DNA from 3 places in the Alteromonas sp. OM2203 genome. Region 3 is predicted to be linked to each of the others. Evidence: predicted binding sites of a transcription regulator. Region 3 holds the regulator's gene; each other region holds the start of a gene.
The links. Region 3 encodes ArgR, which controls arginine synthesis, uptake and breakdown. Its sites were predicted from a motif close to ANTGAATANNTATTCANT; they were not measured.
Positions count from the first base shown of each region.

Region 1 (8,291 bases), 1.2 Mb from region 3:
CTCATAAAAGCAGCTTGGGATCGAGAGTGTTTCGTCGCTAAATGCTACGTCAGCACGATCAGCCATTGTTGACGATTGTGCTAAGAATACATCTGGGCCGCCCTTAATTTCGCCACCTGAAGTGTTAAGCACAAAGCCTGCTTCTTTTAGCAACATATTTACGTCAGTAAGTTCGTCGGTACGGCTTAAGTGATTCACACTTACGGTAAAGTGGTTCGCGCGAAAGCCCCATGCTGCCATCCACGCCGCGTATTCAGATTCGTTAAGTAATGTGTCGTATTCCGACTTAGACACTTCCCAATGCTTACCTGAATATAAAAAGTTATCCGCTTCCACCACAGATTCGGGCATTTGCTCCACTAGCTTTTTAATAATGTGCTGTGCGGTTTCAGACAGTTCGTCTACGCGCAGCTCGCTAATAAATACTTTTGGCTTAGTATCGTCTGGGTGTTCAAAGTGTTTCGCAGTCAGTTTTTTCGCTTCAAAGTCATAGTCGCCTTTCGCTTCGTAACCAAGCGCTAAGAAGTGTGCAGCAAGCTTATCTAAGCGGGTTTTATCAAGCGCAAAAGTTCGAAAAGCTACATGATCGTTAACGATGTCACTGGTGTTTTCTTCACCGGCAAGAAGAGCATGAATTTTGTGCGCAGAGGGAGTGATACTAACGTAATCGTCCCACATGTTGCTAAACAACGTATCAATGTTGCTATGCATGGCGGTAGGGTCCTTTCTGTCGTTGACTATTTTAGATGAATAGTTCGTATAGGGTTGGTACTAAAGGGGCCGATACGTAAGCAGCATCGGCCTTTCGTGTATTGTAAAAAACGCTCGCGAAACGTTTAAGATTGATTACATCGACAAGCCTGGGCTTAATTTGCCAGGCATGGTGACTTTATCAAGCTCAACCGATGCAACAGGGTACGCACAGTAGTCCGCCGCATAAAACGCACTTGCTCTGTGGTTGCCGCTGTCGCCTACACCACCAAATGGTGCAGCACTGCTTGCACCTGTTATAGGTCTGTTCCAGTTTACAATACCAGCGCGAATACGGGCAAAGAAGTAGCGATAGTCTTCTTCATTGTCACCTAAAAGGCCTGCCGACAAACCAAAGCTGGTGTTGTTCGCCTCTTCAATGGCAGCATCAAAGTCGCTGTAGCGGACCACTTTAAGCAGTGGGCCGAAATGTTCTTCATCTGGCAGTGACGCAAGCATGTCAGTAACATCGATAATACCTGGAGTCGCGAAGCCTTTGTTTTCGTCGTGTTGCTCAAGGCGAACCAATACTTTACCGCCAAGGTTTTCAAGCTCTTGCTGCGCTTTCACCATAAGTGCTGCAGCGTTGCTCGAAATCATAGCGCCCATAAAAGGCTGATCTTCAGCATCATAGTCGCCAACTTTGATATTTTTCGTAACCTCAATTAGGCGAGCAAGGATAGCATCACCTTGGGCGTCGGCTGGCAAGAACAAGCGGCGAGCACAAGTACAGCGCTGACCTGATGTTATGAAAGCAGATTGAACAATATCGTGAACCGCTGCATCTACATCGGCGACATCTTTTACGATTAGCGGGTTGTTGCCGCCCATTTCCAAAGCCAAAATTTTGCCAGGGTGACCAGCAAACTGCTCGTGTAAAATTCTTCCTGTGCGTGAGCTACCCGTAAAGAAAAGGCCATCGATGTCGTTATGCGACGCCAACGCTTTACCCGTTTCCACTTCACCTTGTACCAGGTTGAGTACGCCTGCCGGAAGACCTGCCGCATCCCACAGTTTCACCATTTCTTGTGCAACCATAGGGGTCAAATCGCTTGGCTTGAATACAACAGTATTGCCAGCAATAAGCGCGGGAACAATGTGTCCATTAGGCAGGTGACCCGGGAAATTGTAAGGGCCGAAAACTGCGACAACACCGTGAGGCTTGTGACGAATGAATGCTTTACCCACGGGCATTGGGTTTTCTACGTTGCCAGTACGCTCAAAGTAGGCCTTTTCTGAGATGCCAATTTTACCCATCATGGCACCCACCTCAGTGGCAGTTTCCCACTCTGGCTTGCCGGTTTCTTTTGCCATTACCTTCGCAAGATGCGCTTTAGCTTCTTCTAGCTTGGTGCCGTAAACCTTGATGACTTCAAGGCGCTCTTCCACGGTTTTCATGCTCCACGCTACAAGCGCGGCACGAGCGGCCTTAATCGCATCATCGATTTGAGCGGCAGTCGCAGACTTACCTTCCCAAATTACTTCGTTTTTTGCAGGATCAATTGACGCTAAGTCGTGACCCTGTCCGGCAACCCATTCACCGTTGATAAAATGTGTATGTAGCATAGTGGGTGTCCTTTTTAGTCTCTGAATGTAACCGGGGCAAAGCGAACGTACTCGCCCTCTTTGACATTCAATGCAGCAGCCGCTTGGCGAGATAGCACGGCAACTTGCTTCTCTTCGCTCACCGTCATCTCGGTAGCTACTGCACGAAAATCGGATATTGACGTGTTGATTATATAGTGAGTCTGGCCTTGTGCAGCCGCACTATCATCAATGACAACAGGAAGTTTTAAACTCGCCTGAGCGGTGCGGATATGGCTTAAGTTCGCTTCAACCGTTGGGCCCGCATCGAAAATATCTACATATCCACGGCAAGAAAAGCCTTCCTCTTCAAGGAGCTGAAGAGCAGGGCGAGTTTTTTCGTGCACCTCACCAATGACTTCTTGCGCTTCTTTGCTAAGCAGGTTCACGTAAATCGGATATTTCGGCATTAGCTCAGCAATAAATACTTTATTGCCAATACCCGTTAGATAGTCAGCAGTGGGGAAGTCCATAGAGAAAAAGTGGGTTTCTAGCCATTCCCAAAACGGAGAGCGACCCTCTTCATCACTTACACCGCGCATCTCTGCAATCACTGTTTCAGAAAAGCGCTCGCGATGCTCCATCATGAACAAAAAGCGTACCTTTGAAAGAAAGCGGCCGTTAATGCCGCCTCGGGCTTGTTCGCGAAGGAATAGCGTGCATATTTCAGTCACCCCGGTGTAGTCATTACAAAACGTAAGAATGTCTACCGTGTTGTGAATGTTTAGTTCGCGAGATGCATGTACGACCTTACTAAGGTGATAGTGATAAAACGCGTCTTCAATGCCAACAGCAGCTTCAATACCGGTTGTCCCTACTACCGTGCCGGTAGTGGTATCTTCCATAACAAACAGGTACGACTCATCGCCAGGTTCAGTTACGTTAGGTTTGTTGAACGCAGTTTCTGCACGATCAATTTTACGCTGTAAAAGTTCGTCGTTAACGGGCAAAGACGTGAAGCCAATACCCGATTCAACGGCAATTTCTTTTAGCGCGTTATAGTCGGCCTTCGTGATAGGGCGAATGATATTCATGTTCGCTACTCGTGTTGTAATTATTCGGCGTTTACAACGGCAGCAACGGCGCGCTCAAAACGTGCAAGACCTTCTTTGATATCCTCATCAGGAATCACTAATGAAGGCGCAAAACGAATAACATTCATGCCGGCTACCAGGCACATAAGGTGCTCTTTTGTCGCCGCCATCATGAAATCGCGAGCGCGGCCTTGGTATTTTTCATTTAACGCGCAACCAAGGAGCATACCTTGACCACGAACTTCTTCAAATACGTTGTATTTATCGTTAATTGCACCTAGAAGCTCACGGAAAAGCGCTTCTTTTTTAAGCACGCCTTCAAGTACTTCTGGCTGATTAATAATATCTAGGGCTTTCTCTGCAACTGCACATGCCAGTGGATTACCGCCATACGTGCTGCCGTGCGTGCCGGGTTTAAGGTGCGCCGCAATGTCAGCTGTGGTAAGCATAGCGCCAATTGGGAAGCCACCACCAAGAGATTTCGCAGTGGTCAAGATATCAGGTGTTACGCCAAGACCCATATACGCGTATAGGTGACCTGTACGACCAACCCCCGACTGAACTTCGTCAAAAATAAGTAATGCGTTATGCTTGTCACAAAGTTCGCGTACACCTTTCACGAAATCTACATCAGGCGGAATAATACCGCCTTCACCTTGAAGAGGCTCCATCATAACAGCACAGGTTTTGTCAGAGATAAGTGCTTCAAAGGCTGCTAGATCGTTATAGTCACAGTGGTCAACTGCGCCAGGTTTCGGACCAAAGCCATCAGAATAAGCGGCTTGACCACCTACTGTTACGGTAAAGAAAGTACGACCGTGAAAACCTTTGTTGAACGCAATGATTTGGTTCTTGTCTTCACCGTGCTTATCAAGTGCCCAACGACGGGCTAGTTTTAATGCAGCTTCGTTGGCTTCTGCGCCCGAATTAGCGAAATAAACTTTGTCAGAAAAGGTAGCATCGTTTAGCTTTTTGGCCAGACGAAGGGCGGGTTCATTCGTAAATACATTACTAAGATGCCAAAGCTTATTGCCTTGTTCATTAAGTGCGTTAACGAGCTCAGGGTGGCAATGCCCAAGAACGTTTACTGCAATACCGCCTGCAAAGTCGATGTACTCGGCCCCATCTTGGTCCCATACTCGAGAACCTTCTCCGCGAACAGGCACCATGTCTGCTGGGTTATAGTTAGGAACCATTACATCATCAAATGTAGCGCGAGTTACGTTCATCTTTGTTACCTCTGCATTGGGCGCTAAATCACACTATGTCAGCGTGCTCGTCAAGAATAGCCGTTGATTTCGACCTGATCTTATTCTCGAAACATTGTTTCAGCGCGTAAAAACTAATCGGATTTGGTTTACAGTATGCCATTTCTTTTAACATTTGTCTTCTTTCAAAAAGGCTGCAGCCCTTTATTTATAAGGACTGTGGCTTAATTTGCAGGAAAAGTGAATAACTATTAACTACTGGGCTATATCATTTAGTAATAATCGTTAATCAGCTTATGAAAAGGGTGACATGCGGGCTTTAGCAGGCTGTTGAGTAGGCAAATCATAGGCGTCAGCGACCAGTGAGTCATCGAATCCATTAGCCTCGAGCAGGCAATAGTATAAGAAAACGCGTATTTTTACTTTAAAAGGAATAAGTGGATACGTGATTGCATAATGACTGCATGAATATCCACTAAATTTTTAATGATTTTCTTCATTTTTAACTAATGGCAAAGTGAAAATATCAATTGATTTGAGTTTTTCGAGGGCGCCATTAGGGAATTTTTGCTCGTTGAAAAGTGGCTTAACGTCTTTCATTTCTACCAGTTTAAGCTGGTGCAACATTCTTATTTGCGTAAACGTACGCGATTGATATAGCGCTTTACAAAGCGTTCCCCGCTCTGCGGGCGTTTTGTTTGCACATGCGCGCATGGCAGAAGCTATTGGCAACCGTTTTAAATGCATCCATTCTAGTATGTCAGCACTCACAGCGTCGGCAAACTCTTGTTGCATAGCGATGAGATGGTTGGCTGAGGGAACGATTTTGAGCAAGGTTTCATGGCGTTTCTGCTCTTTATCTTTTTGGCATTCTTGTAAAAGATGAAGTTGAATTTTATCGAATAGTTTGAAATAAAGCCGCGTTACCGCACAGCGACCCAAGTTGCTCAATACGCCTAATGTGTAGGCCTCATTTCTGCTGCCTCCACTTATACTGGCTATCCGCTTTGCCGTTAGGGCAACACCCGTGGCGTATTGGGTCAGCTTTTGTTTGATAAGCGGGTGCGGATCGGTAATTTGTGGCATCGCGCGTTTCAATATAAGCGAAGGAATTAACGTGCGCAGGTTCTCAATGCCTAAAAAGCTGAGTGCAGTGCGAAGCGTTTCAACGATAATAATGCGACCGCGCGAGTCTTTGCGTCTGAACTGAGGCGTGTTCACAATGACGATAAGTTCATCGTAAAGCCACGGCATAGTGGCTGCGATGGGTTCTAATTTGGAAACAGAACAAGCTTTAACAGCAAGGGCGTCAAGCAGTTCACCGATGTTTTCCGGTAAATTGAGAACGGTTTGAACGAGCTCGTCGGTGGCACTTAATTGTTCGGTAAGTTCACCAAGTAATACTTCATGAAGCTGGTGGCTAACGGATTCTAGGTAGGACGCTTCCGTTTTTTCTTGCAGGCGTTTATTCTCAATCGCAATTTTTTCAACGTTTAGAAGTAATCTGCGCGCATCCCCTTGTTCAGACTGCTCAAAACTTACCTCACCAACTCGACGCTTTCCTAGCATTTCAAACACCCGTTCAGGCGATATGAGCAAATTTTCGAAACGATCATCTATCGTGGGCGATGTCGTTGCCCCCATTGTCATTGTAAAAGCTCTCCTGCTCATAACTTTTTGGTGAACGGAAATATTATCGTACATCAGGGACCTTATCGTTCTCGCAATAGCAAAACGCTAAATAACGGTTTTCTTAAGAGGCAATAGGGTTTGTAGCAATCACTGATAATATAATTTGTTTACATGTATTGTTTAAATAAACAGTCGATACCAAACAGACTTGGGAAAGTTAAACGAAAAATCAGTGAATTGCGAGTTTTACCGGCCTTCAAGCGTAACCTTTTAAACTATGAAAGTGTATCGGCTTTATTGAAATTTTCTTAAGGCGTTTTGAACTGTAAAAACGCATTTAATACGCTGTGACCGTGTTCAGTGAGTAAAGACTCAGGGTGATATTGTACCCCCCAAATAGGATGATACTTATGAGAAACTGCCATTATTTCTCTAGTACCGTGGGCGGTTTCACACCAAGCATCAACACGCAGTGAAGTAGGTACGGATGCGGGTTCTAAAACCAACGAATGGTAGCGTGTTACGTTGAATGTTTCAGGTAACCCTTTAAATAGACCGGTATTGTTATGTGTTAACGAAGATACTTTCCCATGCTTAATTTCTTGCGCGCCTACCACTTGAGCGCCAAATACTTGCCCAATGGCTTGGTGACCCAGGCAAACGCCAAGAGTAGGGATTTTACCGGCAAAGTGTCTGATTGCGGCTAAGCTGATACCGGCCTCGTTAGGCGTGCATGGGCCCGGAGAGATGACAAGCTGAGTTGGCGCTATGCGTGAGATATCGTCAATGCTAAGCGCGTTGTTTCGCACTACTTCAACGTCAGCGCCAAGCTCTTTAAAGTATCGAGCAAGGTTATGGGTAAACGAATCGAAGTTATCAATTAACAGCAACACAGCAGTGCTAATCCTTGGTGTTTCTAACGTGCGAGGGTTATGTTCATGAAGAGCTCTAAGAACTCTTCATGCTTTTTGTTAACGTTTTGCATTTAACTAAAAGTTTATGGCTTGGGAATAAAGCCCACAGCTTTGTAAACTTTCGCCAGGGTCTCAGCGGCTCGTGCAGACGCTTTTTCTGCACCTTGGCGCATAACATCATCAAGATATGCTCTATCTGCTCGAATTTCAGCGTAGCGGTTTTGAATAGGTTCAAGCAGGGCAACCACTGCATCTGCAACGTCACCTTTTAAGTGACCATACATTTTATCCGTATATTCAGGCTCAAGCGCTTTCACCGATTTCCCCGTTGCAAGAGAGAGAAGGGTAAGCAAGTTCGATACGCCAGGTTTCTCTGTTGGGTTGAAATAAATGTTGGCCTGTTCGTCAGAGTCGGTCACTGCGCGTTTAATCTTCTTAGCCAGCTTTTTAGGGTCTTCTAATAATCCAATGAAGTTATTCGGATTGTTGTCTGACTTTGACATCTTCTTTTCTGGCTCTTGAAGGCTCATGATACGCGCGCCAAACTCTGGAATATAAGGATCGGGCAAGCGGAAAACGTCGCCGTATAAGTTATTTACGCGTGTTGCGATATCACGTGTTAACTCAAGATGCTGCTTTTGATCTTCGCCTACGGGCACTTTGTCCGCCTGGTAAAGCAAAATGTCTGCTGCTTGTAGTACAGGGTAGCTATATAGGCCTACATTAATGTTATTTTCATTTTTCGCTGACTTATCTTTGAACTGCGTCATGCGATTTAGCTCACCCATTTGAGCATAGCAATTAAGTACCCAAGATAGCTGTGCGTGTTCTGGCACGTGTGACTGCAAAAATAGCGTACTCTTTTGAGGGTCAATGCCGCAGGCAAGATAAAGAGAGAGACCGTCCAAACATGCTTCGGCAAGCTGCTTTGGATCTTGTCTTACCGTTATAGCATGCAAATCTACAATCATATATAGGCAATCGTGATCGTCCTGCATGGAAACCCACTGTTTAAGTGCACCCATATAGTTGCCAAGGGTAAGTTGTCCTGAAGGCTGACAGCCACTTAATACAACGGGTTTATTGCTCATTTCTTTTTACCTGTAATACGTTAAAAACTGTTTTAATAAAGATAGAGAAAGCTTAGCTTCTACAATTATGCTTTAGAT
Region 1 covers NZ_CP183209.1:427,294-435,584, forward strand. The annotation lists gene ACM0P2_RS01855 (DUF1338 domain-containing protein) at 1-711, opposite strand, end outside; gene astD (succinylglutamate-semialdehyde dehydrogenase) at 847-2,316, opposite strand; gene astA (arginine N-succinyltransferase) at 2,331-3,368, opposite strand; gene ACM0P2_RS01870 (aspartate aminotransferase family protein) at 3,389-4,597, opposite strand; gene ACM0P2_RS01875 (HDOD domain-containing protein) at 5,060-6,226, opposite strand; gene ACM0P2_RS01880 (anthranilate synthase component II) at 6,517-7,101, opposite strand; gene trpS (tryptophan--tRNA ligase) at 7,206-8,213, opposite strand; gene rpe (ribulose-phosphate 3-epimerase) at 8,279-8,291, opposite strand, start outside.
Region 1: the regulator ArgR is predicted to act here: its motif matches at 4,816-4,833, upstream of ACM0P2_RS01870 (aspartate aminotransferase family protein).

Region 2 (8,291 bases), 2.0 Mb from region 3:
TGGCGCGTGAGCACGACCTCAAAATTGATGAAGAAGGGTTTGAAGCTGCCATGCAGGCGCAGCGTGCCCGAGCACAGCAGGCAAGCAACTTTGGCGCAGACTACAATAGCAAACTCGCCATCGATCACACGACATCATTCACCGGGTACACCGATGTAGAAGGTCAGGCAAATGTTGTTGAGCTTATTGCCGACAATGCATTTGTTGATACGCTAGAAGATGGTCAAGAAGGTGTTGTGGTATTAGACAGCACGCCGTTCTACGCAGAAAGTGGTGGTCAAGCCGGCGATAAAGGCGTACTTCGCGTAGCTAACGGGGAGTTTGTTGTAACCGACACTCAGAAAATGGGCAATGCGTTTGCACATAAAGGTGTAGTGAAAGGAAAGGTTACTAAAGGCGACACGGCAACAGCTGCTATAGACCTCGCTAACCGCGAAGCAATTAAAAAGAACCACAGTGCTACGCACTTACTTCATGCAGCATTGCGTGAAATTCTAGGTGAGCACGTAACGCAGAAAGGTTCATTGGTTGAAGCGCCACGAATGCGTTTTGATTTCTCTCATTTTGAAGCGGTAACGGCACAGCAGCTTGTGGAGATTGAGCGACGAGTTAACCAAGAAATACGAGCAAATCACACGCTAGCCACTGAACTTATGGACTTAGACGAAGCCAAAGCTTCAGGCGCAATGGCACTATTTGGAGAGAAGTACGACGAAAAAGTTCGTGTGGTAACTATGGGTCCATTCTCTGTTGAGCTATGTGGTGGTACTCATGTTACCCGAACTGGTGATATTGGTTTGTTTAAAATTACGAGTGAGGCAGGTATTGCATCTGGCGTTCGACGCATCGAAGCAGTCACTGGCGAACACGCACTTGAAGTCGTGCAAACGCAACAAGCCACACTGTCTTCATTGTCTGCATTATTGAAAACAGACAGCCAAAATGTAGTCGAACGCGTAGTTTCTCTACAAAATCAGACTAAAGAACTAGAAAAAGCGCTCAATTCTGCGAAACAAAAACTGGCGAGTCAGCAAGGTGCTGATATGCTTAGTAATGCAGTAGAAATAAATGGCGTTAAAGTTCTTATAGCGAATTTAGAGGGCGTTGAAGCTAAGTCACTACGCTCAATGATGGACGATATAAAGAACCGAATTGGCGAGGGGATCGTAGTATTAGGTGTAGCGAATGAATCAAAGGTTAATTTGATTGCGGGCGTTACGAAGAATCTAATCAATAAGGTTAAAGCTGGTGAATTGGTTAACTTTGTTGCATCTCAGGTCGGTGGAAAAGGTGGCGGTCGTCCAGATATGGCACAAGCCGGCGGCGACAACCCAGAAAACTTGCAGCAAGCACTCGATTCGGTTAACGCTTGGTTACAAGATAAGCTATAATTATTTACGTATATAACGGTGAGTTTTTGAAGTGACGCAAAAACATGGAATCACCGTCGCCCCCATCGGGTCGTGCTGGTGGGTTGGTAAATCTTAGGGATGACGTTCAGTATTAAGGAACAGGAGCAAGAGAATGCTTATTTTGACTCGTCGAGTTGGTGAAACGCTTATGGTTGGTGACGATGTAACTGTCACTGTTCTTGGCGTAAAAGGGAATCAGGTACGTATCGGTGTTAACGCACCAAAAGAAGTTTCTGTGCACCGTGAAGAAATATACATGCGCATTCAAGCAGAAAAGGGCGGTCAGCCGGGTTCAGCCGAATAATTGCATTATACGCTTCATCGGAAAAGGTCAGCTATTACGCTGGCCTTTTTTGTTTTTTACTGTTTATTCCGGTGATGGTTTTCTAATAGTCATTGTGTTTTTTGGTGCGGCAGCCGATGGTGTGTCGCGTTTAATTTGTTGGCGTTGAGTTATAAAGACTTAAAGCCCGTTGCTCGCTCACTTCTGACGTTCGTTGTTAGCGCAAAGGGATAATATTGCGCAATAATAGATAAAAAGAGATATAAAGCGTTTATCATCAGCTATAATTTGAAGAGCGATTGATAATTTTTAGTATCTGACTTTAGGAAGAGCCGAGAAAAAGCAACGGGCATTTTATTTAATTGCTTGTATTGTGAGCAGATTACTGGTTTTTTGCTCGAATCGTTTAAAATGACAGCGAGCGAACACTTTCTTTATAAAAAAGGTTTGACTCACGCCAACGAATCCGTAAAATGCACCCCGCAGTCAAGGAGAGGTGGGTGAGTGGCTGAAACCAGTTCCCTGCTAAGGAACCATACGCATTACGCGTATCGAGGGTTCGAATCCCTCCCTCTCCGCCATTATCATTCGTTGGTAGTGACGGTCGACAACAAGTTTTTGCGCGTGTGTAGCTCAGCTGGATAGAGTACCTGGCTACGAACCAGGCGGTCGGAGGTTCGAATCCTTCCACACGCGCCACTTAATTTAAAAGCGTCACCTTTCGGAGTGAAATTCGAAAGTATACAAGTTAACGCGTGTGTAGCTCAGCTGGATAGAGTACCTGGCTACGAACCAGGCGGTCGGAGGTTCGAATCCTTCCACACGCGCCATATTGAGAAGCCCACCTTTAAGGTGGGCTTTTTCATTTCTGTTTATTACTATCTTTCTTTGTTAACACCTCTATAAGTGCATTGTTTAAAAAGTAAGCTAAGCTTTAACTGTTAATTGAGCAGTAATCAGCGAGGCAACTTATGTCACACCCATCCACTACTTTTCGATTTTTAGCAGAACCTACAGATGTTAACTTTGGTGGGAACGTTCACGGCGGTATCGTTATGAAATGGATAGACCAAGCTGCCTACGCGTGTGCAGCTCAATGGTCTAAATGCTATTGTGTTACGGTTTCAGCTAACGGAATCCGATTCATTAAGCCTATTAAAGTTGGTCAACTAATAGAGATTACAGCGTCTTTAGTTCATACAGGCGCATCAAGCATGCATATTTACGTTGTGGTGAAATCTGGCGATGCGACCGCAGACACAACGACGGTGGCAAATCGCTGTTTTATCACTTTTATGGCGGTAGATTGCGATGGTAAACCGGCCAACGTTCCTGCCTACATACCGGAAGACGAGCGGCACATGCAGCTCGAGTTAGTAGCCATGCACGCAAAAGATTTTGCAAAGCAGTTAGATAGTGACTTCTCAGACAATATAGGCTTTCATTAGATTATGCCTTACAAAATGAGCGATTGATGGGCGAGACCTAAATTCAGTTACTGATAGCTTATAGAGTCTTTGTTGCAATTTTATTAAGTAAAAATGCATTAAATTTCATATGGTGGCGTTCTGTAGGGTTTTTATTGGTTTTTTATGCTGTTTTGTTGTTTTTTAAAAAACCTCGTGATACTTATTCAAATACCAATATACAAACAGGATTGAATATGAATTCGGGATCCGTCAGTAGCTTGCTTGTTGAAGCGGGTTCATTAATGCTCATTGGAATGGTGTTCGTTTTCTCATTTCTCGGGCTTCTTATCGTAGGTATACACTTAATAGCGCGGTTTTGCGAAGCGTTCCCTGGGGAAATAGAAGAGCCCTCAGTTAATGTAAAAAGAAACAATCAAGCGGTACAACCTGGAATAGACGGAAATGTTATCGCAGCTATTTCCGCAGCCATCCATACCCATCGTCACAATTCAAAAAAATAAGCCTAATCAGGAGTTACCATGTCAAAGCCTCTGGCCCTTACCGAGCTAGTCCTGCGTGATGCCCATCAATCGCTTCTTGCTACGCGTATGCGTATCGAGGATATGCTTCCCATAGCGGAAAAATTAGATAAAGCTGGCTTTTGGTCGGTAGAGTCATGGGGAGGTGCTACTTTTGATGCATGTATTCGTTACCTAGGCGAAGACCCTTGGGAACGGATTAGAAAGCTTAAAGCGGCAATGCCTAACACTAAACAACAAATGCTCCTTCGCGGGCAAAACCTGCTGGGATATCGCCATTACGCTGACGATGTAGTGACACGTTTTGTCGAACGAGCCCACGAAAGCGGCGTTGACGTGTTCAGGATCTTCGATGCCATGAACGACATTCGTAATTTAAAAACAGCGATCAAAGCAACGATAGACAGCGGCGCACATGCTCAGGGCACTATCTCTTATACTGTCAGTCCAGTTCATAACCTTAAGCTTTGGTTAGACATGGCAAAACAGCTTGAAGATTTAGGTGTTCACTCTATTTGCGTAAAAGACATGGCCGGGCTTCTAAAGCCTTATGAATGTGAAGCATTGATTACTGGCTTAAAAGAGACGGTGAGCGTGCCTATTGCTATGCAGTGTCACGCAACAACGGGGCTTAGTACGGCAACGTACCAAAAAGCGATTGATGCGGGGATTGATATGCTGGACACGGCAATCTCTTCAATGAGCATGACGTATGGCCACAGCGCAACAGAAACTATGGTGTCTATTGTAGAGGGCACTGAGCGCGATACCGGCATATCGCTACCTGAGCTTGAGGATATTGCTAGCTATTTCAGAGAGGTGAGAAAGAAATATAGCCAGTTTGAAGGCAGCCTTAAAGGCGTTGATGCGCGAATTCTCTTAGCGCAAGTGCCAGGCGGAATGCTAACCAATATGGAAAGTCAGCTTAAAGAGCAAGGCGCTGAGGATAAGTTTGAGGAGGTACTTAAGGAAATTCCTAGAGTGCGCGAAGATTTGGGGTTCATCCCGCTTGTCACTCCAACATCACAAATTGTGGGCACACAGTCGGTACTTAACGTGCTTACTGGCGAGCGCTACAAAAGTATCACAAAAGAAACGGCTGGCGTACTGAAAGGCGAGTACGGTGCTACGGCTGCTCCGGTCAACAAAGCATTGCAGGAACGTGTGCTTGATGGCGCAGAGCCAATAACGTGTCGTCCTGCTGATAACATTGCACCAGAACTTGATACGCTTAGTAAAGAACTTGATGCTTTGGCAGAGAAAAAGCAACTTTCTCTGGCAGAGGATAAAATTGATGATGTGCTTACTTACGCATTGTTTCCCCAAATCGGCCTTAAGTTTATTGAAAATCGCGGTAATCCAGATGCATTTGAACCAGCGCCTGGTGAACAAGACTCAGCAAGCTCTAGTCCATCGCAGCCGGTTAAAGCCACGTCAAACGTAAAGGCATCTAACTCGTCAGAAACTTATGATGTCAATGTAGATGGTAAGGTGTATCGCGTCGAAGTTGCTCCTTCTGGTACCTTAACAAGTGTGACTCCTGCTAGCGGTGGAAATACGCAGCCCCAAGTTCCAGCGAGTAGCGCAGCACCAGCTGCTGCAGCCTCGTCAGAGTCTATTGATGCGCCATTAGCGGGTAACGTGTTTAAAATCTTGGTAAGAAACGGTGACAGCGTATCAGAAGGTGATGTGGTGATGATCCTCGAAGCCATGAAGATGGAGACTGAGATTCGTTCAGCATACACCGGGACAGTTACCGACATTGTCGTAGGTGAAGGTGATGCTGTAACAAGTGGCCAACCGTTAATCTTATTGGGGTAATGCATGGATAAGTTAATGGTACTTTGGGATAGTACCGCGCTTGCGCATTTTGAAGCGGGCCAGCTAATAATGATGGCCGTAGGCTTTGGTTTACTGTACCTAGCCATTGTGAAAAAGTTCGAGCCATTGCTTTTATTGCCCATCGGTTTCGGTGCGTTGTTGACGAATATTCCGATTGCTGGGTTTTCTGAAGCGGGTGGTTTGCTTCATTACATCTATAAAATCGGCATTGATACCGGCGTATTTCCGCTACTCATTTTTATGGGTGTCGGCGCAATGACGGATTTCAGTGCACTTATTGCAAACCCTAAAATGTTGTTACTTGGCGCAGCGGCGCAGTTTGGGATTTTTGCAACCTTGTTTGGCGCTATCGCTTTAAACCTGATCCCAGGTTTCGAGTTTACGTTAAAGGATGCAAGCGCTATTGCTATTATAGGCGGCGCAGATGGGCCTACGGCGATTTTCTTAGCTTCGAGGCTTGCTCCCGACTTGCTTGGTGCTATTGCCGTAGCCGCCTATTCCTATATGGCATTAGTGCCTATTATCCAGCCACCAATTATGAGAGCTCTGACGACAAAAGAAGAGCGCGAGATAAAAATGGGGCAGCTTCGACCAGTATCAAAGCGCGAAAAAATCATTTTTCCTTTAGCTGTGTTGTTTATGACTATCTTGTTCCTACCAGCTGCTACACCGCTTGTGGGCATGTTCTGTTTTGGTAACCTAATGAAAGAGTGCGGTGTTGTTGATAGGCTTAGCAAAACTGCTCAGAACGAACTTATAAATACGGTTACGATATTTCTCGGTTTGGCGGTTGGTTCAAAGCTATCAGCCGAAGCATTCCTTACCGTTGAAACTTTAGGTATCCTGGGCCTTGGTGCTATCGCATTTGGTATTGGTACCGCCGCTGGAGTACTTATGGCCAAGCTAATGAGCAAACTTTCAGGTGGGAGCATCAATCCACTCATTGGTGCTGCGGGTGTGTCTGCGGTACCTATGGCTGCGCGAGTGGTAAACAAAGTTGGCCTAGAGGCCAATCCCCACAACTTCTTGTTAATGCATGCAATGGGACCTAATGTCGCGGGTGTATTGGGGAGTGCTGTAGCTGCAGGGATCTTATTGGCGCTAGTAGGCTAGTCACAAATCTGGTTAAGATCGACCTGACTATTTAAACGTTAATTATAGAGAGGGGCGCGTTAGCCCCTTTCTGCTATCTTTAGGCTTATCGAAGGGTTTGTTGAGGAACAAGAGATTGATAAGCCGTAACTAATTTCTTGGTGCGAATGTGCTGCGGCCACCTGAAAATAGTTTCTGTTTTGCCTTCTTCTACAATTTCACCGTTCTCCATTACAATGATCTTATCGGCGATATGCCTCACAATACCAAGGTTATGGCTTATAAATACGAAAGCTAAACCGAGTTCTTGTTGTAGCTGCAAAATCAAATTTACCGTTTGAGAGCGTATTGAAGGGTCAAGCGCAGCAAAGGGTTCATCGGCCACTAGCACCTTAGGTTTTAATACAATCGCTCTGGCAAGGGCAACCCTTTGCTGTTGTCCATCGGACAGCATGTGGCGGTAAAAATAGTAGTGCTCTCTTAGTAGACCCACTTTCACCAACATGTCTTCTATGATTGGTTTTCGTTCGGCTTCAGACAGCCCAGTATTTAGTCGCAACGGTTCATCTAAAATCTTTCCTACAGGCACAGCGGGGTTCATGGATTCACTGCTATGTTGCAAGATCATTCGAATATCGTGGGTGCGTTTTTGCTTGTTGTCTTTCGACTGATACTTCGCTAAATACTTGTGTGTGTTAATTTCAATTTCACCAGCATCGGCGGGTAAGGCGCCAACCAAAAGTTTTGCAAGCAACGATTTTCCAGAACGGTTTTCACCGATAATAGCGATTGTTTCTCCACGCTTTACACTCAGGTTTACCGGACCGAGTTGAAACACTTCTGGGCGTTTTAACCAGCGCTTTTTCTCGTTGTGAATAAAAGTGAGGTTTCTTACCTCCATAATATCCATCACAGCTTCTCCATGTGTAACGGGTAGTGGCAGCTATAACTGTGATCATGAATCTTTCGTACGGCAGGTGTTTGAACGCATGCTCTTTGTGCGCGAGGGCAGCGAGGACCCAATCTACAGCCAATAGGTAAATGCTGAAGTGTAGGAATAGAGCCGCTCAACGTAGGCAAAAGGGATTTTGGCGGTAAGTCTTTCCTGAAACTCGGAGCACTGTCGAGTAACGCTTTAGTGTAAGGGTGAAGCGGGCGCTTTTTAATGTGTTTCATTTTTCCCGATTCGACGGTTTGACCCGCATAAAGCACCGTCATTGAGTGGGACATACTGGCAATGGCTAACAAGTCATGACTAACAAACAATATCGACAAAGAACGGGTTTGGTTCAAGCGAGTAAAAAGCTTCAAAATTTGAGTTTTGGTCGTCGGCTCCATACCGCGGGTAGGATCGTCGGCAATCAGTAATTTAGGCTGAGATACTAACGCCATGGCAATCATGAACTTCTGACCTATATCCGCGGGTATTTGATGCGGGAAAGCACTTAAGTAGTGTTTGTGGTGTTTAATCCCTACTTTGTGAACGGTGCTAATAGCAATTTTTTTACGATGCTGAGCTCTTTGCCAAAACCAACTGCCCTCCACAAACTCATCGGGAATACTTTCTTCTAGCTGCTCTCCTAGCGTGGCTGAGGGGTCCAAACTTGCCTGAGGGTTTTGAAATACTACCGCGATTTCACGGCGCATTACTTCACGACGCTGTTGTGAAGACATGCCTAAAAGGTTCTCACCATTCCAGCTCATCCTGTCGGCG
Region 2 covers NZ_CP183209.1:1,233,871-1,242,161, forward strand. The annotation lists gene alaS (alanine--tRNA ligase) at 1-1,391, shown strand, start outside; gene csrA (carbon storage regulator CsrA) at 1,525-1,716, shown strand; tRNA gene ACM0P2_RS05485 (tRNA-Ser) at 2,186-2,276, shown strand; tRNA gene ACM0P2_RS05490 (tRNA-Arg) at 2,318-2,394, shown strand; tRNA gene ACM0P2_RS05495 (tRNA-Arg) at 2,449-2,525, shown strand; gene ACM0P2_RS05500 (acyl-CoA thioesterase) at 2,667-3,143, shown strand; gene ACM0P2_RS05505 (OadG family protein) at 3,359-3,625, shown strand; gene oadA (sodium-extruding oxaloacetate decarboxylase subunit alpha) at 3,644-5,464, shown strand; gene ACM0P2_RS05515 (sodium ion-translocating decarboxylase subunit beta) at 5,468-6,598, shown strand; gene ACM0P2_RS05520 (ATP-binding cassette domain-containing protein) at 6,684-7,487, opposite strand; gene ACM0P2_RS05525 (oligopeptide/dipeptide ABC transporter ATP-binding protein) at 7,487-8,291, opposite strand, start outside.
Region 2: the regulator ArgR is predicted to act here: its motif matches at 3,226-3,243, upstream of ACM0P2_RS05505 (OadG family protein).

Region 3 (8,291 bases):
ATGCTTTTTCCTAGCAAATACTCTTTTGAAAGCAGTGGTCGTTCTCTCAAGGCAATAAAAAACGCTGAATAATCTGGATGGGAAGCTAGTTTCGTTAACCCATATATCTGATCTGCGCCAAACGCATCAACCACATTACTTTTTACCAGCGCCAAGTTAACCACGCCGTGGTTAATGTAACGGAAGGTGTCATAGTCGCTTTGACCGATAGTTACCTTGACCTCGCCATATTGACGCTTGATGATTTTATCATCACACAAACGCTCGCTAGCCATTTCTGCGATTCTGCCATCGGTAACATAAACAGAAAAAACATCATTGTTACCCTCAAGACCAGTCTTGCAGGTTATGTAATGACCAGTTTGTGGCGCGATATCGCCATACGATGCAGAATTTAGAAAATAGTTTATCGAACCACAACTAACAGCGGCCAAAATAAAAATTATCCATTTTCCTGAAGCAACAATTCTGAAATTAGTCAAAAAAACGACCGAATGAATTAACGATTTATAATGTGATTTCATCAGTTAAGGTTATTTATTGCAATAGGTAAGTTTATTTTAATGTGTTAATGTATTAATAATTAAAGGTTTTTTATGGGTGAACCTGATTTTTATTAAACGCTGTTTATTAGTTGCCCGTCTGTCAAGAATAGATCCAGCAAATCGAAGCGGGTCAGCAATAATAATAACAAGTAAATTAACTTGACCATGTGGTCAAGAAAAAATTTGCAAACTCAATAATCTCGTACGATTGCTGTTAAATAAAAATGTAAAAGTGTAATAAAAATGACATGAACCTTGACGACAATTCATCAGGTTCCGGTTAAGATGCAAGCACACTGCGTGATTTATGTGCAGTCTTTGGCCGAAAAAAAGAATTTTAAACAAAAAGGGAAACACACACATGAGCTCAACAGCTAAGTTCAGTCGCATCGCGGCTGCGGTTGCGTTGTCAATCGGTTTGTCGACCACTGCAATGGCGCAAGAAACGTCTTCTTCGATGCAGGGACGAATTTTGACTCCTACAGGCGCTCCAGCTGCCGGCACCGTTATTAAAGTGATTCACGAACCTTCAGGTACAACTCGTGAAGTTATCGTTGGTGAAAATGGTGCATTCAACGTCCGCGGTCTTCGCGTTGGGGGTCCTTACACAATCGTAGTCGACTCAGATGCGTATCAAGATACAACAATTGATAGCGTATTCTTAGAACTAGGTAACCCATTCGGTCTAAACCTAACTCTAGATGATCAAAGCGACATCGAAGTAATCTCAGTTAGCGGCAGCAGTATCGCGGCAACAGCTTTTGGCGCAACAGGCCCTCAAACGGTTTTCGACATCGAGTCTCTTGAAAACGCGCCTGCAATTAACCGTAGTATTGGGGATATTGTTCGTGCAGACCCACGTGTGTTCCTTAACGAAGCCGGTAATGATGCGATCAGCTGTGGTGGCCAAAGCCCTCGTTTTAACAGTCTAACGCTCGATGGTATTCGCTTGAACGATGCGTTTGGTCTAAATAGCAACGGTTTTCCTACTGAACGTCAGCCATTCTCATATGACGCCATCGACCAAGTGGCTGTTGAACTTGCACCGTTCGACGTAGAGTATGGTGGCTTTACTGCGTGTAACATCAACGCAGTAACCAAGTCTGGTACAAACGAGGTAAAAGGAAGTGCTTTTTATGACTTCACTAGTGACTCATACCGCGGTGAGGAAGTTAACGGCGTAGAGCGTGACAACGGCAACTACACTGAGCGCCGTTACGGTGTGAACGTTGGTTTTCCTCTAATTGAAGATACACTTTTCTTTTTCGGTGCCTACGAGAAGCTAGAAGGTGTGCAGTTGTTTGACTACAACGCTTTGGGTCGAACTGTAACTCAAGGTGATATTGACCAAGTAGCTGAAATTGCACAGCGCGTATACGGTTACGATGTTGGCGGTCTACCTGGCTCAGCTCCAGTTGAAGATGAAAAAATTCTCGTTAAGTTAGACTGGAACATCTCTGATGCGCACCGTGCCAACCTTGTTTACAATTGGAATGATGGTTTCAGCATTAGTCAGTCTGATGGTGGTTCGACTCGACTATCTTTAGACAATCACTTTTACGAGCGTGGCGCTGAATTAACTACAATTGTAGGCTCGCTTTTCTCTGATTGGAATGACGATTTCTCGACTGAATTGCGTATCGGTCATACCGATCTTGATAATCGTCAGGTTTCTTTGGACGCTGCATCTGGATTTGGTGAAGCGCAAATAAACACTGCAGACGGCGGTACGATTTACATCGGTCCAGATGACTCACGTCAGTCGAATAACCTTGATTACACAGTATTTAACTTCAAGTTGGCTGGTACTTATTACTACGGCGATCACACAATCACCGCAGGCGTCGAATATGAAGAAGTCGATGTTTTCAACTTGTTCATGCAGCACACAGTAGGTGAGTATCGCTTCCTTAGCATAGCTGACTTTGAAGCAGGTCTCGCGGACCAGATTTATTACAATAACTCCGCAGGTACTAACAACCCAGATGACGCAGCAGCATCTTTTAAACAGGATATTACTACGTTCTATATTCAGGATGAGTTCTATCTTACTGACGACCTGAAGATTATGGCTGGTTTACGCTATGAAAGATATGGCTCTGACGACACGCCAACAGCTAACCAAAACTTCGCAAACCGCTATGGTTTCCCTAACACCATGAATGTCGACGGGCTAGACCTAATTCAACCGCGTGTTGGCTTTAACTACACGGTTAATGACGACTTAGAAATTCGCGGTGGTTTAGGGCTATTCTCTGGTGGTAACCCGAACGTCTGGATTTCAAATGCATATTCTAACGACGGTGTTACCAACGTGGGTACTGTTGTAAACCGTTTCGGAAGTGATATACCAGGATTTGTGCGAGGCGAAACGTCAATCTTAGATATCGATCTTTCTGGTGAAGGTCGTCCAATCTATGATGCGCCTCAAGCAATGGTAGACCTAGTAGCTGGTACCAGCATCACAGATGGTGATGCACAGGTAAACGCTACAGATCCTGACTTTGAAATACCATCAGAGTGGAAGTACAATTTAGGTGCAACGTGGACAGCACCGGGTGATTACTTAGTAACGGCTGATATCATCTATACTGACCGTCGCGACGCCCCTATTGTTCGCGAAGCCAATCTTGAGAGAACGGGTGAAACTACATTTGATGGCCGCCCTGTGTATACTGAGATAGATGACGGTCGTCGTCTAGGCCAAGACTACATTCTAGGTAACGTACGTGGCGACAGCGGTAGCACGCTGCTGATCTCTGGTGCTATTTCTAAAGAGTGGGATAATGGCATTGACGCTACATTAGGTTACTCTTATGTAGATGCGGAAGATGCACACCCAATGACCAGCTCAACAGCAGGCTCAAACTATGAAAACGTTGCGGTTACTGACGTCAACAATCCAGGTGTAGCAACATCTGACTATGCAATCAAGCATCGCTTCACTTTCAATTTAGGTTACGCTCATGAGTTTTTTGATGGCTACGAAACTAGCTTCAACCTTTTCATGACTGCTAACGAAGGCCAGCCTTATTCGTTTGTGTTTGGCGATAACGGTGCCTTTGGTTGGGATAGTGCAGATTTCCGTCAACTTCTTTACGTTCCAACTACTGATGATGCAAACGTGACATTTGTAGACAACGTAGACCGTGATGGTAATGTTCTACAAACTGCGGAAGAAGCGCGTGCAGGATTCAACGAATTCGTTGAAGCTTACGGCCTAACTCGTGGTGAAGTTGTAGAGCGTAACTCTGAAACTTCTAAGTGGTGGTTTAAAGCTGATATTCGTATCTCTCAAGAGCTACCTGGTTTTGTTGAAGGTCACAAGGCAAGTGCATTCTTTGTTATTAACAACGTAACAAACCTTCTCAATGACGAGTGGGGTGATTTCCGCCAAGGTTCAACACGTCTAAATGTGGTAGATGTTGATCTTAATGATGCCGGCGTCTACGAGTATAGTAACTTCGGCATGCCAGCAGAAAATGTTCAACGCGATGCTTCTTTATGGGAAATGCGTATAGGTGTTAACTACCGCTTCTAAACAATAGTTAACACTAACTACTAGTTGTAGTGTTAGGTGCCACTCTCCTTTACAGGAGGTGGCACTTTTTTATGCCTGTGATTTATCTCACTCATTTGCTACTAATCGATCCTTCTCTTCTTTTATGATCTAAGACCCTCCACCACACGAATTAACGGGCGTTACATTTTTTAAATGCTCGCAAGGAGGGCTTATGTCAAAACGTATGTTAATGGTAATGACGTCTCACGAAATTATGGGCGACACGGGTGAGAAAACAGGTATGTGGCTAGAGGAGTTCGCCGCACCTTATTACGCATTTAAAGACCAAGGTTACACAATTACATTGGCCTCGCCGATGGGTGGGCAGGTTCCGATTGATCCTAACAGTCTATCTGACGATGCCATGACAGATGATGCAATTCGATACACGAAAGATGAATTAGCACGTAGTGCGATAGCGTCAACTATTCCACTTGAAGATGTACGTGCTGACGAATTCGACGCGGTATTTTATCCTGGCGGTCATGGACCATTGTGGGACCTCTCAGATAACGCGCACTCTATCAAATTGATTCAAGAGACTATTGCCGCTAATAAGCCCGTCGGAGCAGTTTGTCACGCTCCAATCGTGCTGAAGGATGTAAAAACTCCTGATGGCAAGTATTTAGTAGACGGCAAAGCCGTAACCGGTTTTTCAAATAGCGAAGAAGCCGCAATGGAACTCACTGATGTAGTGCCTTATCTTGTTGAAGATGAGTTAGTCAAGAAAGGCGGAAATTATGAAAGTGCAGATGATTTCGCTGTGAAGGTTTGTACTGATGGTCTATTGGTTACCGGTCAAAATCCGCCATCGTCACGCCCAGCAGCAGACGCGCTCATTAAGCTTCTGTCCTAATTAACGTGCTAATCCTAAAAATGAAGAAACCGCCTTATTACGGCGGTTTCTTTGTTTTGCGAAGCTATAATTTCATTTAAAGCGCTTTTTAACCAATGGCACTTTTACTTGTACTTTTAAGCAAAAGCACTTTTTTAAACGTTCTCAAACAGGTCTTCAACCCGCTGTCTTAGCTCTTCTATTTTAGATACATCTGCGGGGGCAATAAATATTGTATCATCGCCGGCAATGGTACCTAACACACCGTCTTTTTTGCTCAAAGAATCTAGCAAGCGCGCGATAAGCTGAGCAGCACCTGGACTCGTTCTGATAATCACCATCACATTGTTGTGCACAATGTCTAATACGAGCTGTTTTAACGGGCTTTTAGCCGTTGGCATACCAAGCTCAGGGGGAAGGCAATAAACCATGTCACCACGGGCGTTACGCGTTCTTACCGCACCAAACTTGCTCAGCATTCTTGATATTTTTGACTGGCTGATATTGTCAAAGCTTTGCGACTTCAAAGCATCCACAATTTCGCCTTGTGAACCGTAACTTTCCGCTTTGAGAATCTCTTTAAAAGCCTTGATGAGTTGCTCTTGTTTTGCGTTTGCCATTAGCGCTCTTTTCTTTTCTGAGGGTTATCGTTAGGAATTATATTTAGTATGCGTATATTGTGCCGCACAGGTGGACTTTGCGCAATTTCTTTGCATAATCATTCATGATAATGAATATCGAATAAAAATCGCCATAAATAACGTTAATAAGACGATCCGGTGATTGAGTTTTCCCCCGCGTTGCATTAGTGTGACGTTCCGTTTAAATACGTGAAGTAATCCCATAGGAGAAATGGTATGAAAGTAGCCGTGTTAGGTGCTGCCGGTGGTATTGGTCAGGCGCTGTCTTTGTTGTTGAAAACACAATTGCCAGCAGGTTCAGATTTAGCGCTTTACGACGTTGCGCCAGTAGTTCCTGGTGTTGCCGTTGATTTGAGCCACATCCCAACTGCGGTAAAAGTAACCGGTCACGGTAAAGATGACCTTGCTGGTGCATTAACTGGAGCAGACGTTGTTCTTATTCCAGCAGGTATGCCTCGTAAGCCAGGTATGGATCGTTCTGATCTGTTCAACATCAACGCCGGCATTGTTAAAAACCTAATTGAAGGTGTAGCTGATAACTGCCCGAACGCGTGTGTTGGTATCATCACTAACCCAGTGAACACTACTGTAGCTATTGCAGCTGAAACGCTAAAAGCAAAAGGCGTTTACGACAAGAACAAGCTTTTCGGTGTAACTACGCTTGACGTTATCCGTGCTGAAACTTTCGTTGCTGAACTTAAAGGTGTAGACGTATCTTCAGTGCACGTACCGGTAATCGGTGGTCACTCTGGTACAACTATCCTTCCTCTACTTTCACAAGTTGAAGGCGTTGAGTTTACTGACGAAGAAGTGTCTAGCCTAACTACTCGTATCCAGAATGCGGGTACTGAAGTTGTTGAAGCAAAAGCGGGCGGTGGCTCTGCAACCCTATCTATGGGTCAAGCAGCAGCACGTTTCTGTTTATCTCTAGTTGCAGCAATGCAAGGTGAGAACGTGGTTGAGTACACTTACGTACAAACTGACGATAGCGACGACGCAGCATTCTTCGCACACCCAGTTCGCCTAGGTGCAAACGGTGTTGAAGAAATCTTGCCATACGGCGAGCTAAGCGCATTTGAAGAAAAAGCGAAAAACGACATGCTTGAAGGCCTACGCGGCGACATCAAGCTAGGCGTTGACTTCGTAAACGGCTAATCGGTGAGTGTCATTGGCGGGCCTTTGAACGTAGGCACGCCGTGAATACTTCCCTGTAGGCTTCGCCACCGCTTCCCTGCGGTGGAGAGCCTACTTATCAAAGCCCCGCCACCTCCAAACACCTCAATAGCCTAATCACTGAAGTTTTTTTAGAAAAGAGCAGTCTGTTACGACCTTACTTATTGAGCTTTTTTTGTTGCATCTTTGTAGACATTGCGACGGCGTTTGTGGTGCAAGTTTACTTATCAAAACTTCTCTCAGCCCCAAATCTCATTTTTCTATATTTACAGATTTATTACCCACAGATAGGGGGGCTTCGTTAAAATCCAAACGTTGAATAATTCCATGCTGAAGAATGACTATGTAACCCAGCGTTAGTACGGTAAATGTGTAAAAAAAAGAATCGCTATCTTTCAAGTAGGAGGCGATGAACGTTGTAAAGATCAAAACTAGGTAAGTGAAATCAGCCAATTTTTTATGTTTCATGGTGTTTTACCCTCATTAGGTGGAGATTAAAAGCTCGCCCAAAGGTGAGCTTTTATCACTTCTTACTCGTCGAAATAGCCAATGAACATCATTGCTCCGCCGACAGCGAGTCCGAATATACCTGTAGCTGGACCTCCGGCAATCCCAAGGCCTATTACTGCCATGCCTCCAGAGGTCCAGTCACTCATTGCTCCAGACACTTGTGTTACTTCTTCTACATTTAACTCTTGCATAAGTCATCCTTAATCTATTAATAAAAGCCCCAAGAATTGGGACCTTTAAAGTGTATTAAGGTCGAAGCGACTTTTTAACTGTATGGATGATCTGTTTGTAACCTCTTGTGGGAAACCATGATTAATAAGGTCATATTATGTTGGCAATTTCGAATGGAACTGTGTTTAGGTTAGTTCAGAGATGGGTATTTCGTTACATCAAAAAGCCTGATTTCACCTGAATCAGCAGTAATACCTTTAACTGTAGTATAAGCATAACCCTTCAATATTCTGTGGCTGTCAGCCATGAGAAAAAGATTAGCGGCATACCTGTATTAGTTCTAATGGGCAAGTGCCAATATGATGAGATAATGTTTTTGTAATGTGGGAAAGAGCAAAATTTTGGCTATCCTTGAATAACGCTTTTTTGAAGTCGAAGGTGGTGTCACAGCGTAACCCCATAGGCCAATCCTATAACCTAACTAACGTGTGAGTTGTATAACGCAAACGAACAGGCAAAGAGGATGTAATATGAGCGATGCAAAGTTAGGTGATGTAAATGATTCGACAAAAAAATGCCCGGTCATGCATGGTGGTTTAACAGCCACGGGGACAACAGTAATGGACTGATGGGCTGAAGCCTTAAACTTAGACATTTTGCATCAGCACGATACGAAGACAAACCCAATGGAAGAGGACTTCGATTACCGTGAAGAGGTTAAAAAACTAGACTTTCAAGCCCTTAAAAAAGATCTCACCGACTTAATGACAGATTCACAGCCTTGGTGGCCAGCAGATTGGGGGCACTATGGCGGTCTTATGATTCGTATGTCGTGGCATGCTGCAGGCTCGTAC
Region 3 covers NZ_CP183209.1:3,821,601-3,829,891, reverse strand. The annotation lists gene ACM0P2_RS16870 (PhnD/SsuA/transferrin family substrate-binding protein) at 1-524, opposite strand, end outside; gene ACM0P2_RS16865 (TonB-dependent receptor) at 907-4,086, shown strand; gene ACM0P2_RS16860 (type 1 glutamine amidotransferase domain-containing protein) at 4,280-4,963, shown strand; gene argR (transcriptional regulator ArgR) at 5,098-5,562, opposite strand; gene mdh (malate dehydrogenase) at 5,800-6,738, shown strand; gene ACM0P2_RS16845 (hypothetical protein) at 7,287-7,457, opposite strand; partial or broken gene ACM0P2_RS16840 (peroxidase family protein) at 7,968-8,291, shown strand, end outside.